DNA from 2 places in the Bacillus sp. 1A genome. Region 2 is predicted to be linked to the other one. Evidence: a T-box and tRNA genes for the amino acid it is inferred to sense, from the RefSeq annotation. Region 2 holds a T-box; the other holds one or more tRNA genes.
What was found. A T-box is a leader RNA that pairs with one kind of tRNA and senses whether it is charged. The one in region 2 lies ahead of argS (arginine--tRNA ligase), so its partner is inferred to be a tRNA-Arg.

Region 1: it has a tRNA-Arg gene. The T-box ahead of argS (arginine--tRNA ligase) is inferred to sense a tRNA for this amino acid. The anticodon was not compared.

The regions. Positions count from the first base shown of each region.
Region 1 covers NZ_JBQYLZ010000001.1:317,305-336,675, reverse strand. The annotation lists gene ACUN0F_RS01785 (Tex family protein) at 1-240, shown strand, start outside; gene cmpA (cortex morphogenetic protein CmpA) at 299-415, opposite strand; gene ACUN0F_RS01775 (SprT family protein) at 611-1,069, shown strand; tRNA gene ACUN0F_RS01770 (tRNA-Asn) at 1,184-1,258, shown strand; tRNA gene ACUN0F_RS01765 (tRNA-Ser) at 1,262-1,352, shown strand; tRNA gene ACUN0F_RS01760 (tRNA-Glu) at 1,361-1,435, shown strand; tRNA gene ACUN0F_RS01755 (tRNA-Val) at 1,440-1,515, shown strand; tRNA gene ACUN0F_RS01750 (tRNA-Met) at 1,540-1,616, shown strand; tRNA gene ACUN0F_RS01745 (tRNA-Asp) at 1,620-1,695, shown strand; tRNA gene ACUN0F_RS01740 (tRNA-Gln) at 1,783-1,857, shown strand; tRNA gene ACUN0F_RS01735 (tRNA-Lys) at 1,863-1,935, shown strand; tRNA gene ACUN0F_RS01730 (tRNA-Leu) at 1,952-2,034, shown strand; tRNA gene ACUN0F_RS01725 (tRNA-Arg) at 2,132-2,208, shown strand; tRNA gene ACUN0F_RS01720 (tRNA-Pro) at 2,212-2,288, shown strand; tRNA gene ACUN0F_RS01715 (tRNA-Gly) at 2,290-2,360, shown strand; gene ACUN0F_RS01710 (YopX family protein) at 2,393-2,728, opposite strand; partial or broken gene ACUN0F_RS01705 (IS3-like element ISBth167 family transposase) at 3,457-4,071, opposite strand; gene ACUN0F_RS01700 (helix-turn-helix domain-containing protein) at 4,004-4,210, opposite strand; gene ACUN0F_RS01695 (alpha/beta fold hydrolase) at 4,814-5,668, shown strand; partial or broken gene ACUN0F_RS01690 (ArsR/SmtB family transcription factor) at 6,097-6,792, opposite strand; gene ACUN0F_RS01685 (flavin reductase family protein) at 6,892-7,512, shown strand; gene ACUN0F_RS01680 (DUF3956 domain-containing protein) at 7,762-7,899, shown strand; gene ACUN0F_RS01675 (VOC family protein) at 8,106-8,495, opposite strand; gene ACUN0F_RS01670 (hypothetical protein) at 8,756-8,953, opposite strand; gene ACUN0F_RS01665 (peptidylprolyl isomerase) at 9,320-10,168, opposite strand; gene ACUN0F_RS01660 (M56 family metallopeptidase) at 10,210-11,622, opposite strand; gene ACUN0F_RS01655 (BlaI/MecI/CopY family transcriptional regulator) at 11,625-12,026, opposite strand; gene ACUN0F_RS01650 (spore coat protein) at 13,269-13,832, opposite strand; partial or broken gene ACUN0F_RS01645 (Ku protein) at 13,954-14,782, shown strand; gene ACUN0F_RS01640 (DUF2935 domain-containing protein) at 14,804-15,583, opposite strand; gene ACUN0F_RS01635 (hypothetical protein) at 16,677-17,267, opposite strand; gene ACUN0F_RS01630 (hypothetical protein) at 17,313-17,669, opposite strand; gene ACUN0F_RS01625 (cytochrome P450 family protein) at 18,232-19,371, shown strand, end outside.
Region 2 covers NZ_JBQYLZ010000001.1:4,386,763-4,397,390, forward strand. The annotation lists gene ACUN0F_RS22435 (tetratricopeptide repeat protein) at 1-3,228, opposite strand, end outside; partial or broken gene ACUN0F_RS22440 (class I SAM-dependent methyltransferase) at 3,567-4,095, opposite strand; gene ACUN0F_RS22445 (RNA-guided endonuclease TnpB family protein) at 4,382-5,737, opposite strand; partial or broken gene ACUN0F_RS22450 (IS3 family transposase) at 6,083-7,235, opposite strand; gene argS (arginine--tRNA ligase) at 7,360-9,048, opposite strand; T-box leader at 9,094-9,309, opposite strand; gene ACUN0F_RS22460 (class I SAM-dependent methyltransferase) at 9,350-10,126, opposite strand; gene ACUN0F_RS22465 (BrxA/BrxB family bacilliredoxin) at 10,176-10,610, opposite strand.

The DNA.
Region 1 (19,371 bases), 4.1 Mb from region 2:
TTAGAAGATTTAAAACGTGGTATGGAACTGGAAGGAACAGTTCGTAACGTTGTTGATTTTGGTGCTTTTGTTGATGTAGGTGTAAAACAAGATGGTTTAGTACATATTTCTAAACTAAGCAAACAGTATGTGAAGCATCCGTTAGATATTGTATCTGTCGGACAAATCGTCAAGGTATGGGTAGATGATATTGATACGAAAAAAGGTCGCGTTGCACTATCCATGTTGCCGATTGAATAGTAAGAGAAGAGAGCAGATGAAACTGCTCTTTTTTTTATGGGATAAAACGTGTAATGGATTATGAGCTTTGATTTATTTTGCTATAATAAAACCAGCATTCATTTAGTAATTTAATTTGATACCGGTTTTTTTCAAAATATGCGCGTTGCATTTGTTTTTTTAGCCACGTAGGCATAGGAATCCCTCCTTGTTTAATCCTACTCTCAAAAATGTAAGGTGCTATTGATGAGAGGTTGGTGAGTGGATTTCTATTCATGCTATATTTTTAGAAACCACGCTTCTTGAATGAGGATGGGTATATGTACTATTTAATATATGTATAAGGGAGGAGAAAAGTGTAAAAATATTTTTTAGTTTAGGAGGAATGAGAGTGGATGAGCAAGAAATACAGCGTCTGGTGGAAGAAGTATCACTACAATACTTCGGAATGCCATTTTTACATAGAGCTATGTTCAATAGTAGGTTGCGTACAACTGGTGGACGTTATCTATTGAATACACACAATATTGAACTGAATTATCGATATTACGAAATGTATGGGAAAGAAGAGTTAGTCGGAATCATTAAACATGAGCTTTGTCATTATCACTTACATATTACAGGAAGGGGCTATAAGCACCGTGATAGAGATTTTCGTGAATTGTTGAAAGAAGTTGATGCGCCACGCTTCTGTAAACGAATAATTAATGAAGAGAAGGAAAAAAAGGTTTATACGTATGAATGTATGGGCTGTTTGCTTCAATATGTAAGAAGACGTCAAATAAATACAAAAAGATATGTCTGCGGAAAGTGTAAAGGGAAACTGAACCTGATAAAGAAAACATCTTGACAGTGAAAACGCAATCCAGTATATTATAAACATGTCACGTTTGTACAAGATGTTGAGAAAAAACATCTTGACTTACGATAAGAAATTTTATAAGATACAAATTGTCTTTATTATTCCGCAGTAGCTCAGTGGTAGAGCTATCGGCTGTTAACCGATCGGTCGTAGGTTCGAGTCCTACCTGCGGAGCCATACAGAGAAGTACCCAAGTGGCTCAAGGGGCTCCCCTGCTAAGGGAGTAGATCGCTAACGCGGTGCGAGGGTTCGAATCCCTTCTTCTCTGCCATACATACTGGCCCGTTGGTCAAGTGGTTAAGACACCGCCCTTTCACGGCGGTAACACGGGTTCGAATCCCGTACGGGTCACCACTTCGGAGGATTAGCTCAGCTGGGAGAGCACCTGCCTTACAAGCAGGGGGTCGGCGGTTCGATCCCGTCATCCTCCACCATATAAATTATATAAATAGTATCATCGCGGGGTGGAGCAGTACGGTAGCTCGTCGGGCTCATAACCCGAAGGTCGCAGGTTCAAATCCTGTCCCCGCAACCAAATGGTCCCGTGGTGTAGTGGTTAACATGCCTGCCTGTCACGCAGGAGATCGCCGGTTCGACCCCGGTCGGGACCGCCATTTTAACTTCTGCTATTTGGCAGTTGTTTTTTATTGGACATTATGTTACAATAACATTTGTCTTTGGAAAGAAGATAAATATTTCGATGGGCTATAGCCAAGCGGTAAGGCAACGGACTTTGACTCCGTCATGCGCTGGTTCGAATCCAGCTAGCCCAGCCATTTACGAGCCATTAGCTCAGTTGGTAGAGCATCTGACTTTTAATCAGAGGGTCGAAGGTTCGAATCCTTCATGGCTCACTTTTGTTTTTTCCGCGCGGTCGTGGCGGAACGGCAGACGCGCTAGGTTGAGGGCCTAGTGGGGGAAACCCCGTGGAGGTTCAAGTCCTCTCGGCCGCATCAAAAAATCTTTTTAAAAAGTACTTGCATTTGAAAATGTAGTATGATAAGATAATTGAGTCGCCAAAATACAACGACGAAAAAACATCATGAATAAGCGCCCGTAGCTCAATTGGATAGAGCGTTTGACTACGGATCAAGAGGTTAGGGGTTCGACTCCTCTCGGGCGCGCCATAACGGGAAGTGGCTCAGCTTGGTAGAGCACCTGGTTTGGGACCAGGGGGTCGCAGGTTCAAATCCTGTCTTCCCGACCACGCGGGTGTAGTTTAGTGGTAAAACAAGAGCCTTCCAAGCTCTGGTCGAGAGTTCGATTCTCTTCACCCGCTTTTGAAACGTGTCGCACAAAGGATTATTTTGTTCAGTTTTGTAATAACTCCGGATTTTCATTGATGTTTCCCAAAACTTTTACATTGTCGTACCATCTAAACTCAAATCCTGTATATCCACCATTACCTGCATTCGCTTTATAAAGATTGATAGGGCATTTCTTATATGTAGCCTGTTTTGTATCGTAGACAACAACACCTGTCATTCTTTCTCCTGTTTCAATCATCAGGTTGTACCAGGTAACTACATCACCCTCGTATATTTCATTTCCCTCTGAATCCTTTTGTTCAATGTACTGCATTAAAATAATGTGCCCTTTCCTGTGTTCTTCAATTGGTTCTGTAAATGATTCAACATTATCCTCCATGTACGGATCTTGCAATCATTATCAAATTCAGCTTCACCCATGCACGAAACTTTATTTCTCTCATTTCCCTCTACCCCCTGAATAAAACTCAATATTTCGTCAATACTATAGACAACCCATTTCTAAACCACATTCCATGATTGGAGGAGCAGTTAGCTTTTGCTAGCTGCTCTTTTATATTGAACTAATAATAAAATTTCGTTCTATTTTTCCTTTCTAAAACATATAAATTCAACCTCAGAATTCAGCTCAAAAAGTTACCTCCTATCGTATGAGCGCCCTATAAGGGTGCTCTTTTTTATATTCACGACACAAGAAAAGTATTTTATGCATATCTTATAAAAAGTGAATTCACACCTCATACTTTCTCCTGAAATTCTTGGTCAAAGAGCATCTACACATGGTGCTCTTTTTCATTTCCTATAAAATGAAATTTTTATTAAGTTGTTCCCACATAGCATTTCAAGTTCTGTACATACTATAACTGTAACTTAAAGTTACATATCCGAGCTTGTAGGGCCTAATTTCTTTTGTACAACAAGCAGTTAGCTAATTAAGCTGACTGCTTGTTGTACAAAATGAAGTTTTTATAAAAAGCTTTCTCAACACCTATATACTGGAAATTAATTACCTTTTATGGTAACGTATTGGTAATCCCATAAAGATCTATCGTTCCATTAAAAGGACCCGTCCCCTATGAACTGAACCCAAAAAGTTAGACAAATATATTAAGCAGCTACTAAGGATTGAACTCTGTATTGCACAGGGGACAATCCTTTTAGTTTTGTTTTAATTCTTTTGTGATTGTAGTAATGAATATAAGTTTCTAGTTCTTGCTTAAATTGTTCCATACTTTCAAACTCTTTAAGATAAAGTAATTCAGACTTTAATAAGCCAAAGAAATTTTCCATGACTGCATTATCTAAGCAATTTCCCTTACGGGACATACTTTGGATAACGTTATGTTTTTTAAGCGACTGATGATATTGTCGCATTTGATAATGCGAACCTTGATCCGAGTGTAAAATAGGAGTTTCCTTATCATTCAAACGTTGAAACGCCTTATTTAACATTTTAGAGACAAGGGAATACGCAGGTCTATGTTCTATGTTGTAAGCTATAATTTCTCCGTTATATAAGTCTAAAATGGGTGATAGATATAGTTTTTTACCATGTAAGTGGAACTCTGTCACATCTGTTACCCATTTTTCATTTGGTTTTGATGCGTGAAAATTACGTTTTAAAATATTAGGAGCGAATTTCCCGACAGTCCCTTTATATGAACGATATTTTTTTAATCGAACAAGACATTTTAATCCCAGGATATTCATTAAACGTTGTATAGCGTTTTTCAAACGCCTTTTCCCCTGAAAATTCAAACCGTTTAATCCATTGATAAAGTTCTCTAGGATGAACCCCTATAGAATTAGCAATGGTTTTTCCGCCTTCAGTACCTTCTAGATATCGTTTTACTGCTTGTATTTTATCTTTTGAAGAAAATTTTCACTATATGAAAGTTAAACATGTTTTAAAATTTGTATCTTTCGAAACACTTCACAGACGTATCGAAGATTCTTTTTATCTTAAGATATATGAAAATAAAAACTATTTATGAAGGGGTTCTTTACAAACGAAAAGAAGGCATCTCGAATAAAGATTAATCAAAATGGCCCTCTCTACACATGCCCAGCAACTTAAGAATTCAAAATTACCCCAAAACGAAAATTCTATTCATTATTGACTACTAATAATGATGCATCATTTTAATTAGGTTTGCATATCATAAACATCTTCTTTTCTTCTACTAAGAGTGCGGATTTATACAATAAGATTTATTTTTTCAATTATTAAAAAATAAACAACGAACCAATATTACAACTGATAGAGGTATGTTATAATAAGTGAATAAGGATTTTACCCTTATTCACTTATTATAGGAGAGTGTTTAACATGATTATCAAGTTCATTCGTTTACGTTAATTTTAAACACAATTTGTTATGCCCAATTATTTTTTTCAAGATGTTTGGGTTTATTTGATTGTGTCTTTTTTATTAAATAAATACGAATGAAATGAGGAGTTAATCATGAATGAAAAAATTATTAAAATTAATGAAATTGATATATGTACAGAGAGCTTTGGCAATTTAGAAGATCCAGCAGTACTACTGATTATGGGAGCCATGTGTTCAATGGTTTATTGGGATGAAGAATTTTGTCAACAATTAGCTGATACGGGCCGTTATGTAATTCGTTATGATAATAGAGATGTCGGACGGTCAACAACTTATGAGCCGGGGAGTTCCCATTATACTGTGGTAGATATGGCTGATGATGCGGTTGGGGTACTCGATGCATATCATATTGACGAAGCACACATTGTTGGAATGTCATTGGGTGGAATGATTGCTCAAATTATAGCCTTAAGGAACACACAGAGAGTTCTAAGTATAACTTTGATTGCATCAGGTATTTTTGGTTCTGAAGACAACAACCGTAATTTGCCTCCGATTGACGAGAAGATACTCGCTTACCATGCTAATGGGGCCAAACTAAATTGGTCGGATGAAGAATCTGTTGCAAATTACTTGGTTGCAGGATCAGCGTTACTCTGTGGTTCAAAGCATAAATTTGATGAGAAGAGGACTTATAAGCAGGTAGAAAAAGAAATAAAACGAGCAAATAATCTACTTAGTATGTTTAATCACTCCCTTCTTAAAGGCGATGATTCTTATGAGGGGAAGTTAAAAGGAATTAATATACCAACTTTGGTTATCCATGGTACAGAAGATACAGTGCTTCCATACGAGCACGGTCTTGCTCTTGTTAATGAAATTCCGCATGCTTTGTTACTAACCCTAAAAGGATCGGGGCACGAAATTCATTGCGACGATTGGGTTCATATAATCAACGCTATTTCGAATCATACTTCTGTCTTGTAATCATTATAGGAATCGTATAAAACAAAAAAACACTTGGAAAAAGGGCTACAATCGATCTTGTAACCCTTTTTTCTATTAAAAATCAGTTTTGGAACTGTTGCTCAGTTAAAGAATATTAATATTCTTTAACTGATATTCCCTTCCTAAAAGGGGTAGCGTCGCATTGTCATCAACTTAAGAATTAAAAATTACCCCATGCGTATCTAGCTAAGATTTTGAATCGTCTCCAAAAAGAAAAATAAGCTAACTTCTCAGAGTAACTATTTGAAGAGAAAGAAATTTTTCATTTAGGGGGTTTATGAAAACCTTAGCTTGATAGCGATGGGGTACCGCCAGCATTTTTGAAAAAAACCATGTTAAGTAAATTTCAACACAAAACAGCCGGCTTTAACCCTTTAAGGCTAAATCGGCTGTTTTATATTCAAAACTTAGTTGTATGTAATATCAAAAGAAAATGTTTCTTTTAGTCCCTTTTTCCCGTCAGAAGTAATTTTTATTGCTCTTGTTTTAGGTAAACGTTGAACCCAATTTAATTCTAATAGTCTTTCTAGAAGGGCATTTCCTAATGCTCCCGCAAGGTGGTGACGTCTTTCACTCCAATCTAAACATTTATGTGTGAATGAACGACGCTTTTTCTTAACCCTTTCAAGATCAATTTGAAAAGTTGCAAAGAATGACTCTCCTTTTTCAGTAACAGTAAACCCGTCCTTTTCTTCATAAATAACACCTATTTTAATTAAAGAATCTGTTAATTGTACTCCTAAATTCCCTGCAAGATGATCATAACATGTTCTTGCAAAACGCATCGCTTTATCTTCAGAAGCCTGTTTTAATGATTTAATTTCAATTGGTGGAGCTATTGATAAAAATGACTCCATAACTTGAGCAACTTCCGGATTTCGAATTCCATAATATCGATGTCTCCCCTATTTCTCAACTGTAACTACATTCGCGTCGACCATTTTTGTCAAATGGAAACTAGCCGTCTGTGGTTTGATTCCTGCCATATATGCTAATTCGCTTGCAGGATGGAATCTACCATCTAATAAGACTGTTAATATTGCTGCTCGAGAAGCTTCACTCACAAGAGTAGCAATCATTGCTACATTTGGATTTGCGTTCATTTTAATTCCCCCTAATGTAATCCATATTTCGATGATAATCGAAATGTTTATATTCTACAATAAATAAGGAAGAACATATGAATAGGAGGAGAAATAAAGATGAAAAAAATGGCTCAGGTTCCAAACACAGAAATTATTAAACCTAAAATTCTATACTACGGAACTTCTGTGATTTTACTAAATTCGCTAAATGAAGATGGAACAGTAAACATCAGCCCTATGTCATCATCATGGGCATTAGGCGATTGTATTATATTAGGAATTGGACTTGGCGGGAAAGCTATCGAAAATTTAGAACGACATCCTGAATGTGTAATCAATGTTCCGAGTCCTTCATTATGGGAGAATGTTGAACAATTAGCCCCCTATACAGGGAAAAATCCTGTTCCAGATTATAAGAAAAAGAATGGATTTATATATGAAAAAGAAAAATATGATATTAGTAGATTAACACCTACTGAGTCTAAATCGGTAAAGCCTACTCGAATTATGGAGTGTCCCATACAAATTGAGGCAAGGGTGAAACACATTCGAATTCCTGATTACTCTCCTGATTTTGCAATTGTTGAGACACAAGCTATACATGTACATGCTCATAAGGAAATCATTCTTGAAGGAAATCATATTGACCCAAATAAATGGAGCCCACTTATATATAATTTTCGTCATTATTTTGGCCTTAGTAACCAGTTAGGTAAAACCTTTCGATCCGAAATATAAATAAGTATATTATCTTTTATTGAAGAAAGGTTTTTCACTAATCGGACAGAGCGCTTTTACAATCAATTATACAAGTAATCGTACAAGCTTACCTGGGGCAATAGTCTCAGGTATTTTTTCGTTCGTAGTGTTCGTTTGTTTTGTAAAACAAGGTAAATTTATTAATTCTATCAAATGCGTTAATTTACCTATTACACATTATCATTTAATTCATATACTGTAGTAGATTACTAGAAAGGAGGCGTGAGCATGGACAGTTGTGTTTTGTTCGTTAATGGACAACCTTTTTTAGTAGTCTCAGTTGCTGGAATTGAAATTGCTAGACTAGAGATTTCTCTTCAAGTAGCATTGACTTTAATAGCGTTAGGAATTCCAATTTGTGCGTAACCCTTAGGTGTATAATGATAATAAAGTTGTTTAATTTTGTTATGAAAATATAAGAGCCTTGCTACAATCTAGTGTGTAGTAAGGCTCTTAAAAGTTATTTAATTTCTATACATTTAAAGGTATTTAAACTCAAAAATCATTAATAAAGTTGTTTAATTCTTATTGAACTAAGCACCCGTTAGCTTAGGTGCGATCGTTCACAACCTTTAAGATACTTCTTTACAAATCATTAATAAATTACCATCTAGATCTTTGAACACAAAATAAAAATTATCCTGAATCTCTGTAACAAGTTCAACATTATTTTCTTTCATAAATTGATAAGCAGCTTGAATATCATCTGTTAAAAACTGAATTGATGGAACTTGGTAAGTGGAAATATCACCATCTTCTTTTCTCCACTTTGGCATGGCATCTAAAACTAATCCAGCTGTACCTTCCATGGGTACCACGAATATATGCCCAAAATATTCTTCTCCCCCTTCCAAACCAAGCATTTTTATGTACCATTCTTTAGCTTTCTCTAGGTTACGAACTGGAACAAACACACCACTGATTCGGTTTTTAACCGGTGTTCTGTAGTCAGGTTTTGTCACAAAAACAGCCTCCCTTAATAAATCATTTAATACACTTTAGAATTCTATATTTTCTAACATTTGCCTCTCTTATGTTTAAAAATAATTCGACAAATAACCAATTCTTGTTCAACTAGCCTGCCCTGTTAATAGAAGAAGGATTTTTTAAATAACTATATTATTTTTTAAATGCCTTTATTGTAAATTAAACAACTTTATTATCTCTGCACATTAGGTATTTATTAAAAAGAGGGCTTTAGTCCTCTTTTTTTATTTATCCCTTATCTTTCCTTAACAACAAACAATACGCAACCCAGACCACGGTAGCGCCTACGATAATTGTTATTGGCCATTGCTATCATCCTTTCTGTTAATATCAATTCTCTCAGTTTTAATCCATATATATGATCAGTATCTTGATTGATGCTAGAAATTAAATTATCTTCACTTACAGTCGTGGTAACACTTAAATTACTCATCATCCTCCCTTTTTAGGCGTCCGATTTGTCCAATAAAAAGAGAGCATCTACTAGCGTAGGTGCTCTTCATATAGCAAGGATTTTCTATGAGTATTGAAATATGAAACTATAGAGGGGGTGCCCCATACCTCAATATATGCTTGTCCTTATCAAAAAGTGCGCAAATAAAAAGGCACCTAAGCAAGGTTCCTTTCCGGAATATAAGGAGCATCCACATCGAGAAATTCAAGAAAATTTCTAATATTTGTCTTATAACCTCTGATTCTATTTATAACGATGGTTGCTTATAAAAATACTCAAAAACCCCAAATCATAGACTTTCTTAAGTGTCCACGGTTTGGGGCAGTTCATGAAAGCAAGTAGGCTTTATTTTTCAAATTCTTTAAAAGTACCTTTTAAATCCCTATCTGTTATTTTTATATCTGCTTGTTTGAATAAATTTTTGAAGAATTTCTGTTGCCATTGCTGATCTTTTAAACGTTTCGCTTCTAATTCTTTACTTATATTCTCTTTTTCTTGATTAAACGGTTTTAATTCTTTTTTCTCTATCATTTTAATAATATGATAACCAAAAGAAGATTTAATAGGTTCACTTACTTGTCCCGTTTCTAAATTATAAGTAGCTTCTTTAAATTTAGGATCCATCCGATCCATTTGAAATGCATTAAGTTCTCCCAATTCTCCTCCTCTTCCCTTGGTATCAGGATCTTCTGAATGTTCTTTAGCTACCGTAGTAAAATCTTCGCTGTTATATATTTTTTCTTTTATTTCTTTCGCCGTTTTTTCATCTTTTACTAGAATATGACTTACTTTTAAAATTGGTTTATAGTAATTTTTTATTTCTTTTTCTGTAATTGATGCTTTAATAGCTTTTTCAAAAGCCATTTTTGTTTTCAATTTATCCTTAAGTTCATCTTCATTTCTAACATTCTTTTGTGTTAAATAAGATTTAAAATTATCTCCCATTTCTTTTTTCAATTCATCCACATTTTTCTTTGTTTCATCATCTGAAACTTTGTATTTATCTAATAAAATCTTTTCTAACATTACTTGTTGTAAAACAGATTCCCCTGCTTTTTCTTTTAATTCTTTGTTAAACTCCTCCTTAGTTAAATTTCCTGATTTTGATGTTGCGATAGTGTCCGAATTGCCACATGCTGATAATAATAAAACACTACTCATTGCAGCACCAATAAAGATACGTCGTTTATTCAATTTTTTATACCTCACTCTATACATAAATTTATGTTAAAAATCTATCGCCATTCCTCAGCAATTGCATAGTTTTTCATTCCGTATTTCGTTGAATACTCCTCTTTTTTAATAACGTCGACTTCACCAGGAGCCATGATCCAAAAACCAGGTGCTAATTCTCGGTTGTCAAACGTAGAATGAACCAAAATCAGCCCTGTAGACTTAGCTTCCACAAGTGTTTGTTTTGTTGGTAATCCTTTATTTTTAAGACTCTTTATTTGTGATTCCTCAAGCTCAAATGAATATTTTGGTTTATAGATATTTTGATTACCATTAGTTTTTCTACCTATATTTTGTATATTTTCTACTTTATGTTCCTTTTTATTAGTGTTTTCTGCTGTTTTTGCATTCATTAAAGAAAATATAGACACGCCGATCACTGTTACTATTCCTAAAATTGACCAGCAGTATGACTTTCTATTAAATTTTTTAATCATCAAAATTCTCCTCTTTAATGCATATTTATTTCCACTTAAATTTGCTAAACTTGGTGTTTGATTGTAATTAGAATAGTGTTCTAATAATGTAATAATGGTATGACCGTATGCCAGTTTTTCTTTGTGACCAATAAAAGTTAGTGCTAGTGCATCACATGCAATTTCTTGATCTTCACGCATGGCATAATATGCATACCAAAGAATAGGATTAAACCAATTTAAGATGAGTAAACTATACATGAGCCAATTTACTCCCACATCTCTTCGTTTAAAGTGAGCTAACTCATGATAAAAAATAAATCGTAGCTGTTTATTATCTAATTGTTCAATATGTCTCTCACAAAGTAAGATTCTAGGCCTAATATATCCGAGAAGTGTTGGACTTGGAATCTTTCCAGCCAGAAGTAATGAGATATCTCGTTTAATTGACATTGTCTCTTTGCAACTTTCAAAAATACGTAAAACTCTGTCATCTGTAATAATAGATTGTTTATGTAAATAAACATGCAAACGTCTATTTATAATTATGATGGAAGAACTTAAGCAGAGTACACCTAATAACCACACATACAGAAGAATTTCATACATAGATAAATGCCAAAAACCTTTATCTGTATCCTGAAACATCATTTCATTTTTCACTTCATTCTCCCCTTTTAAATTGAAAGAATATGTTTTTTGCTCATTAATTTCTTTTGAAGTTTGTACCTTTATATTTTCCTGCATGGGATAACGGAGATATTCATAGCCTTGCGAGAGCAAAGAATACATACTAAATGAACTATTAGGTGACCAAGGTAACATAAGTCTTACAAGAAGAATTAACCATAATGCATATTGCCATCTTGGTGTTAGTTGATTTTTTAATAACACTTTCATACATAAGATCAAACCAACTAATATGCTTGCCATAATAGAAGTTTCTATTACCCAATCAAAGATAATAGGAAGATAAACATTGCGTAATATACCAAACATAATTATTTATTCCTTCTTCGATGAGGTTTAGCTTTGTCATCTAGAATTTCCCTAAGTTCATCAATTTCTTCTAAAGAAAGTTTTTCTTCTTTTATAAAATTCACAAGTAATGGTTTTAACGCAGCGCCATAAAAACGTTTCAGAAAAGATTTTGTTTCTATTTGCAAATAATTATCTTGGGAAATTAATGGAGTATATGTATACAGTTTTCCTTTCTCTTGATTAGAAGAAATTGCTCTCTTTTTTACTAACCTGTTAAGCAAAGTTCGGACAGTTTTAGGACTCCAATCATTCGTTTCCTCAAGGCATTGAATTACTTCATTTGCTGTAAGTGAGGATTTCGCAGTCCAAAGTACTTTCATAACTTCTAATTCAGCTTCTGATATTTTGGGTAGACTATTCATACTCAATCTCCTTTCTTAGATTACAATTGTAATACGGTTATCATATTACAATTGTAATCTACAGAAGTCAAGAGTATAGTAAAATATGATTATTCGTTAATTACGTTGACCAATACCGTTAATTTACTGATTTTATTTTTAAAAAATGGATATTTGAATAGAAAGGGTGTATATATTCTTCTAACAATTACTATTTTAGAAGCTACTGTAATTGGTATAGGGTTCTATTTTAAATAGGAGATGTGACACATGGATAAAAAGATGATGTTATTTGCTATTTTAGGACCTTTTTAATATTTTGGATTTCTTTTGCAGGATGTTCAGGTATTTGGTTGGGGGGAGCGATGGTTATTAGTTTTAATTCTAATTTATCTAAATGACGGTATTTACAGTTAGTTCGATTGTATATGTATTGATTATCATTGCGAAAGTAATTTTTGCTTTTATAGGTTCGAGAGTTTTGGATAAGTTATTCGTTAATAGTTGCCTAAAACATCAAATAAAATAAACAAGAATAGAGATAATTAAAGAAGCTATGTTTATACGTTCCAAAAGATATACAAAGGAAAATATATAGGGTTGTTCCAAACTTGTTACTGAGAAATAAAATTTTATACCTAAACGGCTAAAAATCAGCATAACTTATTTCATTTCTGAGGGATATTTCCAATCTCGTTCCTTTTTAGGCAGGGAAAAAGACTTAGATGTTTTTTGAACCTTAACATGTCTATCTGATGTGCTGCCGCGTCACTATCAAGGTAGCAAAACAAAATCTCTCTAAAGAAAAAATATGATTTTTTTGTTACAAATTAACACAAAATTCCTCTTGAAGAAGCGAGTTATGGTTATCAAATATTTAATAATCGTAAAGACGATTGTATAAAAGTTATTCTGAAACCTTAAAGGACTCCTTGTCAATTGCTTAATTTCAGTTATTTTTTATGATAAAGTTAAAACTAAATCCAAGACCTTATCTTTTTCACTTTTAAAAAAATATATATTTAAGTTTTACAAAAAGGATCTTCATTTTAAGGGCTAACCTATAAATATTTTCTCTTTTACCAGAAGCTCCTAGTTATCTTTCATTAACTGGATTTTTAATCCTCCAATCAACTATATAATTACTATATCTATAAAATAGAAGATAAAAAATAAAGCTGAACAAGGGTATTTAAACTGTTCAGCTTTATCCAATAAAATCTAATTAAATATTTTAAAATTTGCAGCTTCCTATTTCTTATATTATTTTAACGGCTGATTAATAGGCTGATAAATGCTTGCTATAGCTCTTATTTCAGAGTCTGGTGCTGGAGATAACGGATAGTAACCTTCTTTAACCATATATTGCCAAATATCATACGCATGTCTACTACTATTTAAAAAGGCCTTTTCTAAAAAAGACCTCAAATTTGGATTCGCGCACTCTAATACAGCCCCAGCATAATTTAATGCAGCTGATTTTTGATTTAAGAGATAGCCCGTAGCAATTGCTCGATCGTTTAGAGGTGCTCCATTTATACTAGGTGCAACTGATGGATATTGTTCAATAGGTGCTTTTAAATAAGAAACCAATACTGGATTTAACTTAGAGGGCTGAAAACGCTCAATATCGGGTGTATTCTGGCTTTGGACAAATTCTACTTTTAAATTATAGTCTTCCACATGGAGCGGAAAGTGTTGCTGTAATAGTTGTTTTAATTCTAGATCTTGTGCTTGCTGAATATATGTACCCATCGTATTAATTGTATTGTAACAGCCAGCAATTAATTCACTTAAATCACGTAACTCATGTGTAGCTAATTGCATTTTTGAATCCTCCTTTTTAAAGTTTTTTTAGTCTCTCCCAAAATATAAAAAATGCATATGAATTTTCTTATTACTCATACTAAAACTATTCATTTTCTTTTTATGGAGGGAGAAGTTTCAAATGCACACGGTATGGAAAGACTCTCTTTCACTTGGATTATTAAACATCGGCATTAGGCTATATAGTACTGTAGAAGAAAAAGATATTAAATTTTTAAGTCTTCATAAGGAATGTCTTACCCCCTATTAAATATAAAAAGATTGCCCCTGATTGTACGGATACTGAAGTAAAAGATGAAAAACTTGTGAAAGCTTATGAATATGCGCCGCATAAATATATAATTGTTGTTGATAGAGAATTAGAAGCACTTCAAAAAAAATATGAGCCGCGAATCATTCGCATTTCATATTTTATCCAAAATGATGAGATTGATTCAATTTTTTTGATCATTCCTATTTTGTTGGTCCTATCCCTGGGAATGAAAAACCCTATTTGTTAGTAAAAGAAGCTTTAGAGAGAACAAATAAACTTGGTCTTATTCATATTACTATCCTTGACACTCCCACGGCTAAAGCCGCAAGTCCTACACCTTACGGTGTAACGGATGGGATTCTTGAATAACTAACCGTTCGCAGTTCATTTCTGTTGTAAGAAACCGCATCTAGCTATTATTCGTAACTTTCAAGAAGGCCTTATTCTACAGACCATCCATTATCCTGATGAGATTCGGAATATAAAAAATATGCCCGGTCTTCCAAATAATGAAGAGCACCCTATTCACAAACAAGAATTAACTACAGCAATGAATCTAATTCATCACCTTACCACTCCATTTAAACCAGAAGAATATGCAGATGAATATAAAGAAGCGCTTACTGATCTTATAGAAGAGAAAATTGAGCAACAAGAAAAGAATAAAGAAGGAATAAACGAACAAAAAGCCACATAATTGTGGCTTTTTTATCTACTCTTAAAGAGGATCACACTTTGGCATCTCTAATCCAGATGATTGTGCTAATTTTAATAAATAGTAGCATTCCTCTCTTGCCATATGATCTGCCATTCTCGCAGACAATGCACTTAATATTTGCTCAGATAGTTCTAATTCTTCTACTTCATGAAGAAAATGTGAAAATAAATTCAGTTCTAATGAAACATCTTTTGTAAACTTCTTCAATGCTGGAAAATGTTTAAGTTCTGTACGTAAATATCCAGTCATTTCAACAGCCTTTAAATAAAACTGCTCAAAATGTTTAGCGTACATCTCACTCTTCTCTTTCAATCGTTTCTCTACAAAATCTAATTCACCTGAAATCGAACCAGCATGACCAGCCGCATCCGTTAACCAAACAAGATGATAATGTAACTCATGAAAAACAGGTGGGACCTCTCTTTTTATTAAATATCCTAATACGTTTATATACTCTTCTACTTCATTTACCATATGATTAATGAAAGTTGGGGTAAAGTGGATAACAATCTTTCCCTCCAATTGTTTTTGTATAATACTCAACTTAAATTTTCGGATTTCCTCTGCCAATTGTTTAGCATCTGTTGCGAATTCGATTAAACTGACTGTATGAATGCGACTTAAATATTCATCAAATTTTTCTACAAAATATATGGCTCTCTGAATATCTTCAGTCTCTTTTGGAGCTAAAGCATCTAAAAGAAACTGTGCATGATCCCCAAGAACTCTCAGCCAGAATTTATGTTCAAACAATGCACTTTCTTCATAAGTTTGATTCACTCTACGTCTCCTCCTTACCAACTTGTCTTTCATACTGATTAATACTAATGAAAGATATAAAATATGAATTTGAGCTAGTTTTTATTAGTTCAAGAAGGTAAATGATTTAATTGTAGTGTATGAATACTTAATTTTTACTATTAATTAGATGAAACTTGTTCAAGAACTACGCTACCAATGTATTAAATCGCTAGTTAATTATCAAAATATCTGTAGATACTTAAATACGGCCAAATAATTGCATGATTGTTGGTATTTATGACCTGTTGGTTAATCCATATATCAAGCAACTAAACCTTGTGCGTGATACTTATATTTAAGCTAATGTTAATAAAAGAGGTATATTCTAAACATGAAAACAGGACAAGCTATATTGCTTGTCCCATCAGGAGCAATTCATAAAGATTTTTAAAATGTCCAAATGACTCATATTGGTAAAATGAATCATTAATAGTTTGTGTAAAATCAATGTAATTATACAAAAAAGAGCAAGTAACTTCTTTAATTCCCTGCTATTACAGCACTTGTATAATGGGGAAGAATTCCGGAATTCCATTATTGTTAACATATAAAGGATATGTACGAAACTGTCATTTGTTATATAAAAAGTTAATGATTTGGCAGACAATATTTTAGATTGTCTGCCTGTGGGTTTCATGAGCTTGATTGGAAAACTAATTGTTTTCCAAGAGTGAAGCCGCTAGTTCAACCGGCTTAGAAATAGTTTATGTAAAAACAGCAAAAATATGTAAAGTGAAGTTAAATTCTAATTCTATAAATAAAATATATCAATATATAAATTTCATACTTTAAATAAGTGGAGTATCAGAGTTCTTACAACTGAGGGCGAAGTAGCATTTACCATAGAATAGATTCTACTTTGCTTCTTCATATTGCTTAATTATTTTATAGTGTTTTTCTTTAATTCTAACATTTCCATAAACATAACAGCGTTATTTCGCCACTCTTCCATTTGGAATAAGTTTCTTCTATATTAAAAAGCCTAATTCCTCAGCATTAAAATTGAGAAATTAGGCTTTTTTCGTTCCTCAATAAAATAGAAACACAGAATATAATTTGTCATAATATAGGTTTACTGAGATTTCTTTAAACTTTTAATAGCGAGAAACAGAATAATGACTGCGCTAAGTGAAAAGACCACATTACCAATCTGGTCTACGGTCCCTGTGGCCCCAATGACTGGTTCTTCGATGAAGCTGTGCCATGCGTAAGTCAGGAGTACTCCTGCTGCTAGGGCTAACTCGTGTATATTACCCCAACCTTTGCGCCGTGACCAATGCAAGAATAAGATCGTCATTATGGCGAACAGTAATATCCAGAAAACGACAACCCCCCAGGCATTGTACTCACGGACAATCATAAATAAACTTGAGGCTATCAGAGAAACTACACCGATTACCCAAGGATTTGGTGCATCTCCTCTTACAAAAGTGCTTGGAACATGGCCAATGCTGACAGCAATGATAATCACTAAGAAAATAGCAATGAGTGTACTGATTAATTGTGTTGGAGTAGCGAGAAAATGTCCTTGTGCATACGAACCATAAAAGGTGAATATCATTCCAGCTACGAATAACAGGCTAGTTATGAATATTCCAATCTTTCCTAACCAGGGTGTTGTTTTCCGGTTAGGTATAAATGATTCAATGAGTGCAATGGGCACACTAGTACTCCAAACTGTGTGTAATGTAAGGACGAACAAAGTCCATCAAGCGCTTATCCCTAGTTCCGGGATAGGTGCATTACTCAGAAGATTGGCATTTGCATACGAAGGATTAAAGAGAGATTGTGTGATTAATCCTTCTTCTAAGATTCCATACGCTAACCCCATTAAGATCATTGTGGGCCATCCGTAACCTCTACGCCTGGTAATCTCCCGAATGAGAATCGACCCACAGCCATACATCAACGCAAGAAAAGGCAATGCTGCTATTGCGCTAATTGAAATGTTTCCTAGCAAATACTCTGCAACGAGCGGTGATAAGAAGAATAACCCGAGTGTTAGAGTAATTCGTCTACCCTTTGTTAGAGGCTTAATGGAAACAGATTTAGAATTTATATCCATCTTGTTATCCACCTTCATAACTTAGTTGTAAATCCGCATTTTCCTGATGCTTCTCCATATCCCCTTGTAAAGTGCGCATACGGTTCCCGTCCCTTTTATAATCGTTTCATAATTTAATTGTAATACTGTATCTTTTATGTATTTCGAAACTAATGCATCTATACCCCCAATCTATAGAAAGTGTTATCCCAAAGGTACAAAGGCCTTCCCCCTATATTAGATAAGAATTGGATGGTGAATAGTTTTTATTTTATATTTTTTTATTAATAAAATTTTCAAAATATGAGTTCAACTTGTTATTAGATTATTAATTTTTATAAAATAGTTTTCTCATTATTCATGAATTTTCCTATACCATTAGATACATGTTTGCTTCTTGTCCTAATCGGGTCAAAAAAGAAGGAATTCTTTTCTTTGCTCTTGAAGAGAAATATGTTCATTTGATTAGATACGAGAATCAGATGTATCATTTTTGCAACATGGAAGGTCATAGAATTATACGGTAAAGAGGAGTATTAATACCAGAGCATTCAATAGTTATGCGCTGATAAGGAGGAAACTAATGAAAAAGATCACTTTTAACGATTTGAACTCACAGGAAACTATGCGCAATCCCATTAAGTTCTATAAAAACCTCATCAAGCAACAAGAGCGTTTCTTTCATATTGATGACTTTTATGGTATGGGAGGAGCATGGGTCGTATTGCAATATGATGATGTTGTTTCTATACTGAAAGACCCGCGTTTTCATAAAGATTTACGGAAATTCACACCGCCCCATGATAAGCAGATGTCCATTGAGGAGAATACACCTGTGAGTAAACTGTTTGAATGGATAATGAATATGCCAAATATGCTTACGGTAGATCCTCCTGATCATACGCGCCTACGTCGGCTAGTCTCTAAATCCTTTACACCACGTATGATCGAAGAACTTCGTCCCCGTATTCAGCAAATTTCTGACGAATTAATAGCTGCTGTGCAGAAACAAGGAAAGATGGAAATTATTGCAGACTTTGCTTACCCACTACCCATTATTGTCATTTCAGAGATGCTCGGAATTCCCGCCACTGATCGAAACCAGTTTCGCAAATGGACACAAGAACTCATGAACGCCTCTGTGGACCCTAGTCAGGGGACTGCAGTTACTGCAGCAACACTTGAAAAGTTTATTCATTACATCGAAGTATTGCTGAACGAAAAGCGCCTAAATCCTGGTGATGATTTGATAAGTGCTCTAGTTCAATCAAAAGAGCAAGAAGACAAGTTGAGTAAGAACGAGCTTCTTTCGACAATTTGGTTGCTCATTATTGCTGGACATGAAACGACAGTCAATTTAATCGGTAATGGCGTACTGGCGTTAATTCAACATCCCGAACAAATGAATTTACTAAGGCAGGACCCTTCCCTGCTTCCTTCCGCCATCGACGAGCTATTACGTTTTGCTGGTCCAGTTATGTTTAGTAGCCGTTTTGCTGGTGAAGATATGACAATACATGGAAAGAAGATTCGCAAAGGCGAATTAATTCTGCTCTCTCTGACTGCCGCGAATATTGATCCAAAGGAATTTACTTATCCAGAGGCATTGAATATTTCACGGGAGGAGAATAATCATTTAGCCTTTGGGACTGGTATACATCACTGTTTGGGAGCTCCGCTGGCGCGTCTAGAAGGACAAATTGCATTAGGCACTTTGTTACAG
Region 2 (10,628 bases):
ATTTGCATCTTTTTGTATAACTTTCATTGCAATTTCAATTGCTTTTGCATTTCTTTTTTTCACTAACACTTTGGCATAATGATATAGAACTTCTGTATGCTCACCATCTAATTGTAGCGCGTATTCAATCTGTACTTGTTCTTTATCTATTTCATCCATCGCTCCATACACATATGCAATCGCATCTAATCGCCATATTTCAGGTACTTCGTCCGCTAATTGTTCTAGTTCTGTCAGTAACTCTTCCTGAAGATTCATTTCTACTGAAAGCTGTGCCAAATATTCCATATTAATATGCAACGGCTCTTCTTTCATCGCCTGAACCATATGACTTTGTTCTTTAGAACGGTTTTCTTCTTTTTCATATATTTCTGCAAGCTGTAAATGTACACCTACGAAATTCCCATCAAGCTCTAAACATGTTTCATACGCTTGTTTCGCTTCTGTCAATTGCCCTAATGCCATAAGTGTTTCACCAATTCGGTAATACGGTAATGCCGTTTCCTTTTGTTCTATCGCCTTATTATACCTTTTCATCGCTTGGCCGTACTGCCCAATAGATTCATATAAAATACCTGTATAACAACCGTATTCGCTTATTTCATTTCTTTCTTTGTGTAACGTTCTTAAGAATGCTATACCTCGTTGTACAAATACCGTTCCTTTAATTCGATTCACATATTCATCTAACGTACTTGCTACATTATATTCGCTTTGCTTTATACCACTCTCTAACTTAGACAATGCTACTTTAAACCCTTCTTCATTTCCACCAAGTTCAACCTCAGCATCCCATAAAACCATTCCAGCATTCATAAGAAAATCTTGGCTCTTTTCAATTTGTTTTTCAATACCGAGAATATATTCTTTTGCTTCCTTGTATTGTTCTCTTGCCATATAAACTTGCGTAAGTCCGAAGTGAGAATAAACATCATCATGATTTTCTTCTAAAGCACGATTATACAATGTTTCTGCTTCTTCCAGATTATCATTTTGAAAATGATAGTCACCGAGTTTTACGTATAGAGGTGCCTTATCATCACAATTCTCAATACCTTTTAATAAAATTTCTTTCGTACTTTCCTCATCCTTCAAATCAGACTCGTATATTTCCGAAAGTTTCGTATAAATATAAGGTGCATTACTATCCAAATAAATCGCTACTTTAAGCCCTTTTATCGCTAAATGTAATTTCCCTAAATGATGCGCACATCTCGCGCGCTCATACCATACATGTGCCTCATTTTTATTCTCTCTTAATAGGTCATTAAAAATTTCATACGCTTCTTCATGTCTTTCTAAATCTATTAATATTAATCCGTGATTCGTTAAAGTGAATCTTTCTGGACTACGTTCTAAAGCAACTTGAGAAAACTGCAACGCCTTTTCAGATTGATCGATATACATGTATGATAAAGCGAGAAAACTCCAAGCGATCGGCTGATCTGCGTCTAATTGTAATGAGGAACGAAAACTTAAAATCGCTTCTATATAACTTTCCTGTTCAAAAGCATATCTTCCGTTTATTAAATGATATAAAGCACGATTATTTTTCTTCTCAACACTTGTCAGCATTTGCCCGGCTTTTTCTAATTCTTGAAGGCGAATAAAGCACTGCGCACCATGCAATTTAACAAAATCTGAGTTCGGAAACTTCTCCATTAACTTTTCAATACAAAATATAATAAACTCATTATCTACTTCAACATCTAAATGCTTAACCGTATATAACCACGTATTCGGATTATCACTCGTCTCTTTTAAAAATTGTACTAAGTTATGAATCCCCTCTTTATCATGTTCATCTAAATGATCCGTAAGAGAAAAAATAGATTTAAAATAATGATTTTCTTCTTCTTTTAAAAATGATAATTGTTTCTTCTTTTCTTTCGGAACAAACGTAATCGCTAAACAACCTGTGTAACGATATTTTTCTTGTAACTTACTATATTCCACAATAACTGGTTCTATAAAGTTCGGATCTTGAACATAAAAAGCTTGTAACGTATCATCATATCCAGATAGCACTTGCACATGTGAAGCATGCTCAATATCTATACTTAATAAAACTGGAATCCCTTCATCCAGAAGTCTCTTATAATTTTCCTCATTCCCTTTAAAATAACGATATTCATAACCTAATTCTTCTAAATAAGAAACAGTATCTGAAAACTTCGATCCTGTCATATCAAAAATAAACTCTGCTATTTCATCTTGTGTACGTTTTTCTCCCCATAACTGCAACATCATTTCTAAACTTGTCGGAACACAATAATTATCCTTTTGTACAATAGGAACTATCGGTAAATGCACCTTTTTTCCATCTGGATTTTTTTCTAAATTATGATATAAAGACTCTTTTAAACTTTTTTCTTCTTTTAATAACTGTTGTAAATCTACAAGTTTATTCATTTTGTAAAGCGCTTCTGCACGTAAATGTACAAAGTAAGCTTTATACGCATGATAAGGAAGCTGATTATTTATGTTATCTATTACCGCTAACATTTCTTCATACTTCCTTAAATCTAATAAATATTTTACCTTTTCAAAATGAAAATATGGTACTTGCGGGAACTTTACAATCGCATCATCAATTAGCTGTAATGCACGTTTTTGTTCTCCTTGATTCGCATATAATTGTGATAATAAATAGGTAGATAGCTCTTCACAATCTTTATGCTGCATGCCAGCTATAAATTGTTCTTCTGCTTTCTCCCATTCACCTGTATGCATATAGACGTAGCCCCATTTATCAAATACGGCACGTGCACTGTACGCCTCTGCCTTTTGCATATAGATTAGGGCTTCTTCATTTCGTTTCATTTCCAACAGACATCGTACTAACGTAAAATATGTTTTCGCTAAAAGATCAGCTTCTATCTCTTCTTTATTTACCTCTTCTAATGAGTCTTTTAATAACTGTTCTACTTCAAGTATTTTCCGCTCATCAATTAACTCATCACAATATAAAGAGAGCGTTCTCATATTTGGGAATTTTTTGTAGGCGTAGCGAATGAGGAATGAACTGTATTGGTGCATAAGCCCTTCATCAGTAAGGCGTATTAATATGTCAAACTCCTTATGTGAAGGAACACTAGCAAGCCAACTCTTCAAATAAGATAAAGTATTCTTTTCTTTTATATATGAAATTTCATTATTTATTTCCTGTAATCCATCTATAAATCTCTTGTCTTTCAAACAAGCATCTAACTGCTTAAAATCTAGCATGTATTCACCTCGAATATTTATTTGTACTGCTACTTGCTTAGATTTTACACATCATATTGTAGGTATTCAACTAAAATCTCTTATAATGGATGGTATTAATTAATATTATTCAAATTTATAACAAAATATAGTAAAAATGATTGTTTTCCCCCATATTTTGTTTAATTAAATGGAATAACGTAACATGAGGAGCTTATCTTTTGGAAGCTGAAATCCGTACATAAAATTATATCGGCGATAATTTAAATATATCGACGATTTTCAAAATATATCAGCGATTATACGGTGGATATCGACTTACCGACAAAAAATGACAATCCTCAAAATACCTCTACCTTTTAACATTCTATGTCACCAAATGTAATTTTCATATTCGGAGCATATACTAAAGAAGAATGCATTTGAAATGCTTTAAAAAATCGGAGTTCAGCTTCATATTGTGCTAGCGCATCATCATATATTAATCCTCTAGTCATTAAACGATCTATAAATTGTTGCTTATCACCTGGATCTCCTGCAATCCCCTCTTCTTTTAATGAGTGATACAACTTTTCTTTACCATTATGATGCATATTAGAATCTAAAAAATTTACTTTATCACTTACTCTACATTCAATATTTTTCACGCCTAATTCACTTAAAAACATCGGGATTTTCATACCAATATTCCCATCTTTTCCGCTTCTCTGCATGTCACTTTCAAATAACTTCTGCAAAGCACCTAGCCTAATAATTTCCGATTGATTCTCTCCATTTAAAGAGTATGAAGACATATATCCAATGTGGTTCAAAACAGATTATTTTTCCGTTCCTTTTAACTGAATGTATCATTTTTTGTAGCATCGTTTTTGGCGAACTCATATGTAGTCAACTACCCCCACTGAGATGAAACATTTCAGTAGAGGCTTGAGTTCGAACGCTAGGTCTTTTCGTCTATCGCTAAACAGTTGACGCTCTAACATTCATGCCACCTTATGGTAACACCCCAAGTATGTTTTTGGTTGGTACTGGCAACGAACGATTGTTTTCCCACTTGCACCACCCTTTCGAAAAAAAGCAGTTCTTCCTTCTGAAAGAAGCCACCACTCAGATGAATCTGGCGTGTGCTACAAGCCCCGACAAGTCGAGTACACATGGATGGTTGACACACCCACTAAGCTATGCGCGAAGCAACAGCCTTACGTTTTTGCACTTCTAATAGAATCGGCGTTTTCACTTTAAGACTTTCATCCAATTCTACAACTTTTGATTTTTCCAATGTATTCAGCGCACCATTAATATCAGCGTGAATACATTTCCCTGATTTACTTTTGTACAGACCACGAGTGATTCGTTTACCGCTAAAGCGATAATGCGTCCTATCATCCTTAGACCAAACTGGAACCGGATCTTTATCCAGAAAACTAGCTTTTGAAGTATAGCTTTCTTCTTGTTTGAAAAATCGTATCCCTTCTTTTACACATTTATTCTCAATTGCTGCAAGCAGTTTATGAAACGGGATTTGAACAAATGTTTGATTATTCTTTTTCCCCATATCAGATTTTTGTTTCCAACCAACGTTATATCCTACTACAACCGTATCTATGTTACATGCTTTCACTTTTTTAAATAACAGGCCTACAGTTTGTGAAATATAACCGTTTATTTGTCGTTCTCGTTTATGCCAAAGTGCAGCCATTTTGTTCGTTACAACTCGTTTAGAAAGTCCATTTTCTACATTTTTCAGTTGTAGATTACGTATCATTTTGTTGAAGTACTGGTTAATGGATTTTAATTTTTTTCCATCAATTAAGAATGTATCACCTGTATTTGTTGCGCAACTTACTAATCTATCTACACCTAAATCGCAACTCAAAGCGTTACTAGTAGTCGTGGATGGTTGCTTCATTTGAGAAACGTGCATTTCATATGTGTAATGCACCTCAAAGAACCGACCTTTTTGCTTCGGTACAATCTCAATGTAGGAGATTTTTTTATTTCTTATATTTTTTGGCATACGTATTTTAATGGAACCGAATTTTTTCCTGAACGCAACACTCATCGGAATCATCCAATACCCGTTCTCATCCACTTTTGGAGCTTGATAGATTTCAATGATTCGTTTGTCAGTGGAACGAGAATAATTCGGAAACTTAGGACGACCTGTGAATTTTTCAGGTTTTTTCTTCCACTGTTCTAATGCCTTAAAAAAGCTTTTTACTTCTGCATATAAGGCTCTACGAATGGCTTGGACAGAGTTTGATTGTATGCCCCAGTAGTTCATATCGGCTTGCATGGCGGTATCCACTTCCTTTACAGTAGCCATTCTATTATGATTCAAATAACTTTGTTTCATCGTGTACAACCCAACATTTCGCAATGCTTTTGAACTATGCGACATGCGCTGAAGTAAACGAAATGCTTTAGCTGTGAGGCACGCTCGCCCGAGATTTTGTTTTTGCGTGAATCGTTGCATGTTTTCTCTTTTCTTTTGTTTACGTAATACTTTCACTGCTTTCTTTTTAACCATTGTTTTCACCACCTTTCTCAGAGAGTTCATTAAAATTATTAATTACTTTCGGCTCAAATAACCAAGTGATTATGATTATCTAATTTCGTTATCTTAAGATATATTCCCTCCTTATCTAAGGGTAGATTGTATCGTAAGACAAAAGGACAAATATTCGCCCGGGAACATCGTTATGAACGAAACAAAATAGTTCAGTCTACCTTCTGACGGCAATTCATCTCCACCTGAATTGTTGGGTTTCACCCGTAACACAAATCAGATGGAATCTTCTTGCCGAAAAAGATAAAAAAACAACCCAGGTTCATTCTGAAGTGAACCCCGAAAACGGGACACCAATCAAAACACCTAAACCACTTGTTCCCTAAATTCTTTAGGGGATAGGTGGTTTAATTTTTCTTGAATTCGCACACAATTGTAGTAATGAATGTATTCTAGCACAATCTTTCGCACAGTTGTGTTGGATACTTTTGTTATCTCTTGTGAATAGAAAGCTTCACTTTTCAAATGACCAAAGAAGCTTTCCATGACGGCATTATCATGGCAATTTCCTCTCCGGGACATGCTGGTGATCATGCCGTTTTCTTTGGCATACGCTTGAAATTCTTTTGCTGTATAAATACTTCCTTGATCCGAGTGAAGAAGGACATCTTTTACTCTTCGCCCTCTCATTGCTTGTTTCAATGTCTTCATCGCTAATGTCAGTGTTTGTGATTCGCTGATGACACAACTAATAATTTCACGATTAAAGGCATCCATGATCGTTGATAAATACAAGGTACGCTCTCCAAATAAGAGATACGTCACATCTGTAAACCACTTTTCATTTGCTCTGGATGCATCGAATTCACGCTCCAATCGATGAGGGGCTACCATTGGTTCCGCACCATTGATATATTTCTTTTTCTTTCGACGTACTTTTGAAAGAATGTGATTTTGTCTCATGATTCGTAATACTTTTTTATGATTGACACACAGTCCCATTTTTTGAAGAGTAGCGGTCACTCTTCGATATCCATACCGAAATTTATGCCTAAGACAGACGTCCTTTACTTTCTCTTCTATATCATCTTTCCGATCTTCCGTTCTAACCAGCGATAAAATGTGGAACGGGGTAATTCTAATACGTTACACAATTCTTTTATCGTTATTTTTGTTTTTACGTTTTTCCATAAAGTAACTACAGTTTCTGGTTTCAGCCCCTTTCGATTTCCAGATACTTTCCCCATACAAGTAATTTTGTTTTTAGATGCTTATTTTCTAAACGTAGTTGTTCTAATTCACTGAGCTCTTTTGGTCCTTTTCCATAAGAATATTGTTTTCCTACAGGTTGTTGAAAACGATACGTTTGATCTGTACGATACCATTTCATCCATGTCTTAATTTGGGAAACATTTTTAATTCCGAGTTTCTCCATAATTGTACGATTTGAATAACCATCTTTCTTCATTTCAATTACTTTCCACTTTGTTTCTTCTGGGTAATGAACTCTTGTCGTCATACGAAAAAACACCTCCATTGAATTTGCATACTTAGTATGCGAATTCAGGAGGTGTTTTTTTCATGTACCACTATTCGGGTTCACTTCATTCTAAACCCAGGTTTCAGTTCGCTACTATATTTATTTACATCTCCTCAGGAGCTTCCACCCCAAGTAAACGTAACCCCTCTTTTAATACAACTGTCACAGCATAAACTAATGCCAGTCTACTGTCTTTCTCTTCGCTCTCTTCCAATATACGAACATTACCGTAGTATTTATTAAACGATTGTGCTACATCTAATACGTATTTCGAAATAATTGATGGCTCATTTTTGTTGAAAGCTGCTTCAATTACTTGTGGGAACTTATTAAGTAATTTTACGACGCTCCAGCTATGATCATCTTTTAATGCAAACGTACACGTTTCAAACTCTACACTTTCTTTTCTTAAAATAGAGCAAGCACGTGCATGTGTGTACTGTACGTACGGTCCTGTTTCACCTTCAAATTTCAGCATATTTTCTAATGAGAATTCAATATTATGCATACGCTCATTTTTTAAATCATGGAAGATAACTGCGCCAGCGCCGACTTGCTTTGCTACTTCTTCTTTTTGTTTTAAATTCGGATTTTTCTCTTCAATATTTTGTTCCGCAAGTGCAACGGCTTCTTCTAGCACTTCTTCTAATAAAATAATTCTGCCCTTACGTGTCGACATTTTCTTACCGTCTTTTAAAATGAATCCAAACGGTACATGTTCCATTCCATCAACCCAAGTAAAGCCTAGCTTTTTTAATACAGTGAAAAATTGATTGAAGTGTAAGCTTTGTTCTGGGCCAACTACATATAACGCTTTATCAAATGCATATGTGTTTTGACGGTATACAGCTGCCGTTAAGTCACGTGTTGCGTAAATCGTCGCACCATCTGATTTTCTAATTAAGCAAGGCGGCATTCCCTCTTCTTCTAAATTAACGACTAACGCGCCGTCAGACTCTTCAAGCAAATCATGTTCTTCTAAAATTCCAATAAAATCTTCCATTAAGTTATTATAAAAAGCTTCTCCTTGAAAATTAGTAAATTCAACACCGAGAAGTTCATAAATACGAGAAAATTCTTTTAATGATTCGTGACGGAACCAATTCCAAAGCTCAACCGCTTCTTCATCACCTTCTTCTAATTTCTTAAACCAAGCGCGTCCATCTTCTTCTAGTTCTTCGTCGTCTTTTACCTCTTCATGGAATTGAACATATAACTTAAATAGTTCACGGATTGGATCTTCTTTAACTACTGCTTCATTTCCCCATTTTTTATAAGCCGTAATTAACTTTCCAAACTGTGTTCCCCAATCCCCAATATAATTAATTCCTACAACTTCATAACCACATTTTTCAGCGATATGTTTCAATGAATTACCTATCATCGTAGAACGTAAATGCCCCATTGAAAAAGGTTTCGCAATATTAGGAGAGGAATAATCAATAACTACCGTTTTTTCACAACCAAAGTGATTTTGACCGTACTCTTCTTTCTCCGCTAAAACCGTTTTTAATACTGCATCACTTACAATTTCACGATTAAAAAATACATTTACGTAAGGACCAACGGCCTCTACTTTCGTAAAAAATGGATCACTTAATTTCTCCGCAACTTCCTTTGCGATAATAGCTGGTGATTTTTTATATTGTTTCGCAAGTGAAAAACATGGAAATGCCGCATCTCCGAATTCATCTTGTTTCGGCGTTTCGATTAAATCTAAAATTTGGTTTTGCGTTAATTCATTCGTGAAAATATTAGATAAACTTTCCGCAAACTGCGTTTTATAATCCATACTACAACCTCCTTCATTTTTAAAACACAAAAAACTCGTCTCTAAAAAAGAGACGAGTTTTAACCCGTGGTACCACCCTTGTTGTTCATTACGAACCACTTTCCCGTTTATAACGAGGACAGGGGGCCTCGGCTTACTCTACTATTCGTTCAAGAAGCATCTCCGAAGTGCGCTTCATCTTTTTCTTCCGCACTAGGCTCACACCATCCCTAGCTCGCTTTCCTTCAAAAAAAAGACTACTCTCTTCATCACAGACAGTATATTTAATTAATTATTGCTTATTATACATCTTTTCAAACAATTAGCAAGGGTCAATTACACCAAAGTGAAACTTAGCACTTTTTCTTTTGTATACGTGAAAATTATGTTTTTCAAATCTAGAACTACGGAAATGATCTTTCAGAACGACACGCTTTCTCGCCACACGCTTCGCTTCCGCAATTGTTTCGTCAGTAATATCATGATACAAAGCGAAGTGTTTTAATCCTTTTATTCCATCTGATTCTATTACAGTTTCTTCAAACATCGGATCAAGGTACACGACATCATAACTATCGTCTTCACATTGTGTTAAAAATGCGTAATGCTCCGTTTGCTTCACATCGATTCGTTGCATTGCTTCATCAATTTCAGAAACAGTTGAAGACCATGTTTTCAAACCATTTTCCATAATATAAGCCATATACTCATTGCCTTCAAGTCCCGTTACTTTTCCGCTTTCACCAACAATATAACTAGCTACAATACTATCTGATGCCATACCGAGCGTACAATCTAATACTGTCATCCCGCTCTCTAATTGCGTGGCTTGTACAAACGGATCGTGTTCTCCGCGCATTAACCTTTTTACACGAAACATCGCTGAGTTTGGATGAAAGAAAAATGACTCTTCCGTTCCTCTCGGATAAATAGCTAATCGATTTTTCCCTACAACAAGTACATCTTGTTCATACTGCTCATGTAGTTTATGTACCGGTACGTCATTACGTTTAACGAAAGAACGATTTAATTCTGCTGCTACCTTATTTGCGTAATCTGTCATTTCTTTGTTCGTTCTTCCTGCTGTTGTTACGATCATTTTTTCACCTCTATATAAAGAAAAAAGGGAGATTTACTCTCCCCCTTCTTTAGCAATTCTTTTCGAAAGCTTGTTCTAAGTTCGTAATAATTTCGTCCATAGTTGCACCTTCAATTTCATGACGGTGAATGAAGTGAACAACTTCTTTTCCTTTTAATAATGCCATAGATGGTGAAGATGGGGGAATTTCTCCGAAGTATTCACGCATTTTTGCAGTAGCATCTTTATCTTGGCCTGCGAATACAGTTACAAGATGATCAGGTTGTTTTTCAGCACGAACAACTGCTTGACCTGCTGATGGACGTGCTAAACCAGCTGCACAACCACAAACTGAGTTTACAACTACTAAAGTTGTACCTGCCGTATTTTCCATAAATTCTGTTACAGCTTCTTCTGTAGTTAACTCTTCAAACCCAGAACGCACTAATTCTTGACGCATTGGGATTACCATTTGGCGCATGTATTCTTCATAAGCATTTGACATCGTGTAATCTCTCCTTCA